3 regions of the Streptomyces sp. NBC_00989 genome follow, and region 3 is predicted to be linked to each of the others. Evidence: riboswitches for the same ligand, from Rfam matches in the RefSeq annotation. Region 3 holds a riboswitch; each other region holds the start of a gene.
The links. Region 3 has a riboswitch for cobalamin ahead of OG714_RS50505 (ABC transporter substrate-binding protein). Riboswitches for the same ligand answer to the same signal wherever they lie in the genome.
Positions count from the first base shown of each region.

Region 1: linked by a shared signal. The riboswitch ahead of OG714_RS39175 (cobalamin biosynthesis protein) and the one ahead of OG714_RS50505 (ABC transporter substrate-binding protein) in region 3 are both predicted to bind cobalamin.
Region 2: linked by a shared signal. The riboswitch ahead of OG714_RS35600 (prenyltransferase/squalene oxidase repeat-containing protein) and the one ahead of OG714_RS50505 (ABC transporter substrate-binding protein) in region 3 are both predicted to bind cobalamin.

Region 1 covers NZ_CP108728.1:8,729,525-8,731,779, reverse strand. The annotation lists gene OG714_RS39185 (anion permease) at 1-723, shown strand, start outside; gene OG714_RS39180 (hypothetical protein) at 757-978, shown strand; cobalamin riboswitch at 1,113-1,255, shown strand; gene OG714_RS39175 (cobalamin biosynthesis protein) at 1,355-2,255, shown strand, end outside.
Region 2 covers NZ_CP108728.1:7,957,013-7,959,267, forward strand. The annotation lists gene OG714_RS35600 (prenyltransferase/squalene oxidase repeat-containing protein) at 1-813, opposite strand, end outside; cobalamin riboswitch at 908-1,039, opposite strand; gene OG714_RS35605 (phosphotransferase) at 1,099-1,800, shown strand; gene OG714_RS35610 (helix-turn-helix domain-containing protein) at 1,780-2,255, opposite strand, start outside.
Region 3 covers NZ_CP108728.1:11,184,824-11,187,078, reverse strand. The annotation lists gene OG714_RS50510 (FecCD family ABC transporter permease) at 1-378, opposite strand, end outside; gene OG714_RS50505 (ABC transporter substrate-binding protein) at 375-1,436, opposite strand; cobalamin riboswitch at 1,490-1,703, opposite strand; gene OG714_RS50500 (universal stress protein) at 1,953-2,255, shown strand, end outside.

The DNA of each region.
Region 1 (2,255 bases), 2.5 Mb from region 3:
GCCGGGCTGGTCTCGCTGGCGCACGGCACGAACGACGCGCAGAAGACGATGGGCATCATCACCCTCGCCCTGGTCGCCGGAGGCTCCATCGCCCCCGACTCGGACCCGCCCACCTGGGTCATCCTCTCCGCGGGCCTCGCCATCGCGATGGGCACGTACATCGGCGGCTGGCGCATCATCCGCACGATGGGCAAGGGCCTGACCGACCTCCGGCCGCAGCAGGGCTTCGCCGCCCAGACCAGCGCGGCCGCGGTCATCCTGGCCTCCTCGCACATCGGCTTCTCCCTCTCCACCACGCACGCCGTCTCCGGCTCGGTGATGGGTGCGGGTCTCGGCCGCAAGGGCGGGGTCGTCCGCTGGTCGACCGCCACCCGGATGTTCGTCGCCTGGGGTCTGACCCTGCCGGCCGCCGCGCTGGTCGGCGCGCTCGCCGAGTCCGTGACCGACCTCGGCGACTGGGGCACCGCGCTGGTGGCCGTCTTCCTGGTCGCGTCCAGCGCCGGCATCTGGCTGCTCTCCCGCCGCCAGGTCGTCGACGCCTCGAACGTCAACGAGGTCGACGAACCGGCCGGCGTGATCACCACCGCGATCGCCGCCGTGACCCCGCCGCCCCCGTCGGTCGCCCTCTCCGAGGGCCTCACGGCGACGATCCTCTCGCCCCCCGTGAACCCGGCCCCGATCGTGAAGTCCGACCCGGCGACACCGCCCGCCGCCGCCGTCTGAGCCCGCGCCCCGGACACGAAGGAACGAATCAGCATGCACATCGACTGGGCAGCCCTCGGCTCCGTCTTCGGCGTCAGCCTCGGCGCCACCGTCGCCCTGGTGGCGGTCTTCACCCTCGGCATCGTCGGCCTCTCCCGGCGTGAACGCGCCACCGCCCAGGGCGGCTCCGCGCCCCTTGCCCTGACCGGCGCCTACACCTGCTTCGCGGCCTGCGCGGCGGCGGTGGCGTACGGGATCTATCTGATCGTGGCCTGACCGGCCGCCAGTTGAACCGAGCGTGGGGTGCGGGACGGATCGCCGTCCCGCACCCCACGTCCGCGTGACCCCTCCGCCCCCTCGCGTGTGGGCATCAGCACACTCCGTCCCCGCAGGTCAACAGCAAGTTGACGGCCCTTCCAACAGCATGGTGGACTGCCGGAGCCATATACGGCGGCAGGAGAGGAAGCCGGTGCGAATCCGGCGCGGTCCCGCCACTGTCACCGGGGTAGGTAGCCCCGGGAGCCAGGAACTCTCACCGCCGGTCTCGTCGAACCAGGGCGTGGACACCCTGAGTGAGGACATATCGCCATGCTCGGCTGCCGTTCGAGGTCCCGTACCAGCGCAGTGCCCGCCCCAGCGATCGGCTGAGCCGATGCGTGCCGATCGCGTCTTCGCGTACGGCGCCGCCGCCGGCCTCCTCGGCGACCACCTGCTCGGCGATCCCCGCCGCGGGCATCCGGTCGCCGCGTTCGGCCGCGTTGCGGGCGCCGTGGAACAGGTGCTGTGGCGCGACCACCGGGGCTGGGGCGCCCTGCACACCGCCGTGTGCGTCGGTGGCACCATCACCCTCGCCGCCGCGGCCACTTCGGCCCTACGACCGTCCCGTACGGCCTCTGCCGCCCTCACCGCCGCCGCCACCTGGGCCGTCGTCGGCGGGACCTCCCTCGCGCGCGAGGCCGGGGTCATCGGGCGCGCGCTGGAGGCCGGTGACATCGATGGTGCGCGGGCACGGCTCCCCCACCTCTGCGGACGGGACCCGCAGTCCCTCGACGCCGACGGGATCGCCCGGGCCGTCGTCGAGTCCGTCGCCGAGAACACGTCCGACGCGGTCGTCGGCGCGCTGGTCTGGGGCGGCATCGCGGGTGTCCCGGGCCTGCTCGGCTTCCGGGCCGTGAACACGCTCGACGCCATGGTCGGCCACAAGTCGGCCAAGTACCGCCGCTACGGCTGGGCTTCGGCCCGCCTCGACGACGTCGCCGGCTGGCCGGGCGCCCGCCTCACCGCCGCCCTCGCGACCGTCGCGGGCGGCGACCCACGCGGAGCGGCACGCGCCTGGCGCACCGACGCCCCCAAACACCCGAGTCCCAACGCCGGTCCCGTGGAGGCCTCCTTCGCGGGAGCCCTCGGCGTGCGCCTCGGCGGGACGCTCTCCTACGGCGGGCGGGTCGAGCACCGGCCCGTGCTCAACGGCGACGGACGTCCCGTCGCCGTACCGGACATCGCGCGTGCCGTACGGCTGTCCCGGCGCGTCGGTCTGCTCGCGCTCGGGGTCA
Region 2 (2,255 bases), 3.2 Mb from region 3:
CAAGTGGCCGCTCTTCGCCATGGACTCGGCGAGCCACGCGGCGCCGTTGTCCGCCGGCTGCTCGGGATCGTCCCCGGACTTCTCGCACGTCGCAGGCGACTCGGCGTCGTCCTGCGGGCTTCCGGCCAGCGACTCGCCGTACAGGCCGAGCACGGCCGCGGCGGTCGCGTCCGCGTTGGCCACGAGCTTGCCCTTCTTGTCGGGCTGGTACGCGAAGGCGCCCGCGTCCGTGCCCGCGTCGCAGGGCAGCGCGAGCTTCCGCAGCGCGTCGTAGGGGGACTTGCCGTTCTTCCGGAGGTTCGGCACGGTCACCCCGGCGTCCGCGAGGGCGCCGATGACGACGGAGGTGGAGTTCGCGTCGCTGGCCCCACCGGGGGAGTAGCCCCAGCCGCCGTCCGGGTTCTCGACGGACTTCAGCCACGTGACGGCCTTGGTGACGGCCGCGTCGCCGCGGCTGTCGTTCGCGAGAGCCTGTACGGCGGCGGCCGTGCTGTTGGTGTCGACCATGACCTTGGCGTCACAGGCCTTGGCGGGGTTCGCGCGGAAGGCCGCGAAGGCGCCGTCGGCGCACTGCTGGCCGAGCAGCCACGTCACCGCCTCGTCGGCGGGCTCCACGCCCACGGCATTCTGCGCGAGCAGGGCGAGGGACTGGCGCCAGACGCCGTCGTAGGCCGGATCCGAGGTGCCGTAGAGCCCGGTGGGTATCGCCGCGGACGGCGAGGGTGACGGACCGGCGGCGACGGCGGGTGTGGCGGCGATCACGGTGACGGTGATGGTGGCGGCCAGGACCGCGGCGCTGCGGCGGACGTTCATGATCGGCGGGTGCCTTCCCCTAGGGGGAGCACGGCAGCGCACGGGAACACCCCCGGGCGGCTCGGCTCCGTATTCCTCGACGGTGCGTGTGAGCCGGTCACGTGCCGTGCGGGGCGGTCCGGCTCACCGGCCCTGACGGACCGGATCACGGTTGCGGGTCAGCGCCGGAATTGCACCGGCTTCCCCCCGTACGGGTGTGATGACGACCCGGCCACTGTACGGCCAACCTGGGCGCACGCTGTGTGCGGGGGTTGCCCGGACCGCCGTCCCCGGTAGGTTCTGGCCATGCCAGCGACGGGGAAGCTGATCGGCTCCGGCCGTACCGCCGACGTGTACGAGATCGACGAGGCGTGGGTGCTGCGCCGCAACCGGGAGGACTGGGGGGACGCGGCGGCCGAGGGCGCGGTGATGGAACATGTGCGGGCGCACGGCTATCCCGTGCCCCGGGTGCGGATGGGGGACGCGGGCGCCTCAGACGCGTCGCGCGCCTCGCGTACCTCACGCACCGATCTCGTGATGGAGCGGCTGACCGGGCCCACCATGCTGGAGGCGCTCGTCGCGGGCACGATCGACGTGCGGGAGGCGGGGACCGTACTCGCCTCTCTGCTACGGCGGTTGCACGCCGTCCCCGGCCGGCGACCCGGCACCCGGGTGCTGCACCTCGACCTCCACCCGGAGAACGTGCTCCTCACCCCGGACGGGCCCCGCGTCATCGACTGGGGCACCGCGGAGGACGGCGATCCCGGGCTGGACTGGGGGCTCTCCGCGATCATCCTCGCCCAGGTCGCCGTGGACGACGATCAGCCGGTCGCCGAACCGGCCCGCGCGCTGCTCGTCTCGCTGCTCGCCGATCCTTCCGGGCTCACGGGGGAGGGCCTGGCGGAAGCGCGGCGGAGGCGGGCGCTGAATCCGACCATGAGTGTGCGTGAGGTCGAACTGCTCGGTGAGGCCGAGGAGTTGGTCAGGTCAGTCGCGCCGCTGCCGTAGGCGGGCGCTGGGGGCGTCCGCCGGGGGCTGGAGGGCGGAGGCCAGGAGGGCGAGTTTGTCGGCGCTGTCCGTGCCGGGGTCCGGGTGGTAGATGACGAGGGTCCGGCCCGGGGCGCCGTCGATGCTCAGGCGTTCACGGTTCAGCTGGAGGCCGCCGACCTGGGGGTGGGCGATGTGCTTGGGGGCGGCTTCGCAGGCCTGGACGTCGTGGCGGGCCCAGAGACGGCTGAACAGGGGGCTGGCCAGGGAGAGTTCGCCGACCAGCTCGATGAAACGAGGGTCGTCGGTGTCGGTGCCGACCGACTCGCGGAAACCGGCGACCATGCCTCCGGCGGCGCTCTCCCAGTACGGGTACAGCGCCTGCTCGGCCGGGTCGAGGAACAGGGACCGCAGCCGATTGGCTCCCGCCGTGAAGCGGGGGGAGAGCGCGGTCGCCAGGGAGTTGGCGGCCAGGA
Region 3 (2,255 bases):
GCCCGCCGACAGCGACACGGCACCGCCGCCCACGCCGAGCACCACGACCGCCACCGCTCCCGTGGAGGCCCCGGAGGAGACGCCGAGCACGAACGGATCCGCCAGCGGATTGCGCAACAGTGACTGCATGACCGCACCGCACAGCGCGAGCCCGGCGCCGCAGACGGCGGCGAGCAGGGTGCGGGGCATGCGCAGGTCCCAGACGATGCCGTCCCGGAGCGGGGCGAGCGTGCTCTCGCCGCCGCCGAGGTGGGACGCGACCGACGCCCACACGTCGGCCGTGGAGATGTCGGCGGGTCCGATGGTCACGGCGAAGGCCACGGAGACCACCAGCGCCGCGAGCCCGCCACCCGTCAACAGCAGGGTGCGGAGGGTCACTTGGCGAGTCCGAAGTCGCGCAGGCCGGCGGCGACCTGCTCGATCCCTTCGACGGTGCGGATGGAGGGGTTCATCGCCTGGCCGCTGAGCAGGATGTACCGCTTCTTCTTGACGGCGGTGAGGTTGCGGGTGGCGGCGTTGGTCTCCAGGAAGTGGATCTTCGCCTTGGCGGTCTCGGCGGTCTGTGACTTGCGGGTCAGATCGCCGAGGACGATGACGTCGGGGTCGCGGTCGGCGACGGTCTCCCAGTTGATCTGGGGCCACTCGTCGTGGGTGTCGGAGAAGGCGTTCTCGGCGCCGACGGTGCGGGTGATGGCGCCGGGGGCGCCGCAGCACCCGGCCAGGTAGGGCGACTGGGAGTTGGCGAACCAGTACATGAGGGAGGTGCCGGAGGCGTCGAGCCCGGTGGTGGCCTTGGTCACCCGCGCCTTCAACCGGGCCACGAGCTTGTCGCCGCGATCCTTCACGCCCATCGCCCGGGACAGGTCGCGTATCTCGCCGTAGACGCTGTCGAGCGTGAGCGGTGTGCTGCGCGAACCGTCGCCGCCACTGTCGTTGTCCTTGCCCGCGCAGTCGGACGGCGAGACGTACGTCGGCACGCCCAGCCTCTCGAACTGTTCGCGGGTGGCGACACCGCCCTTGCCGAGCGTCGAGACGAAGGAGGCGGTGACGAAGTCGGGTTCGGCGTCCAGGACCTTCTCGAAGGAGGGGGCGTTGTCGGCGAGGCGCGGCACGGTCGCGTTCGCCTTCTCCAGGCCCTTGAGCACCGGGTCGGTCCAGGTGGCGGTGCCCGCGATGCGGTCGGCGAGGCCGAGGGAGAGCAGGATCTCGGTGGTCCCCTGGTTGAGGGAGACGACCCGCTTCGGGGCCGACTTCAACGTGACCTTGTTCCCGCAGTTCGTCAGCGTGAGGGGGAAGCCCGCGGCGGACTTCTCCGTCTCGCCGTCGGCGCTGTCGCCGTCGGATCCACCGCACGCGGTGAGCAGCAGGGCGGGCGCTATGAGGAGGGCCGCGGTACGGCGGCGCAGCGGGACGGGGGCGGTACGGATCACGGGCATGCCTTGCCTGTCGGGGCTCGAACGCGGAGCCTGGCCTACGAACTCCCCCTCGCCGAGGGCGAGAAGGCGCCAGCAGGTCTTCGGACTCGGGTTCGTCCGGACGGGGCGCCTTCCCGGCGCGTCACACACCGGCTCCTTCGGCCGGCCCGCGTCGCCCCAGTGGCGTGTAGTGCCCCGCCCGTCCCCCTCACCGCTGCGCGTCAGTTCCGGATTTCCACCGGATTCCCTGGCCTCGGTTGTGGCACGACTGGCCCGCACAACCTATCAAGATCGACCGCCGGCTACCGCCGCGGGGTGCGGGACGAAGGTACGGCTGGGCTGGTGCTGGCCTGTACTGATGCCGCTGTACGAGCCGATCCGGTGCGGTGTCGAGCCGCGCCGCACGAAGCCCGACAGCCTCACCACGGAGCGCCTGCAACACGGACTTTCCTCCGGTTCCGTCCAACCTCTGTGCGGCACGCCCGGCGCGGCGGATCGTGGGACGCCCCGACTCGCCCGCACGGAGGTCCAACGGCCATGTCCCAACTGATCGTTGTCGGTGTCGACGGATCCGCGGACAGTCGCGTCGCGGCCGACTGGGCGGCAAAGGAAGCGGAGTTGCGCGGACTCCCCCTGCGGGTCGTACACGTCTCGACACTCCCCGACGAGCAACTCCTCACCACATGGCCCTACTTGCGCGAACCCTCTCCCGACGCCCTTGTCACATCACTCGCGGAGGACCACCCCGGACTCCGGGCCGAGGGGCTCGATCTCACCGGAGCGATCGTGCCGACGCTGCTCCCCCTCACCTCCCAGGCCGACTGCACGGTCCTCGGGCTG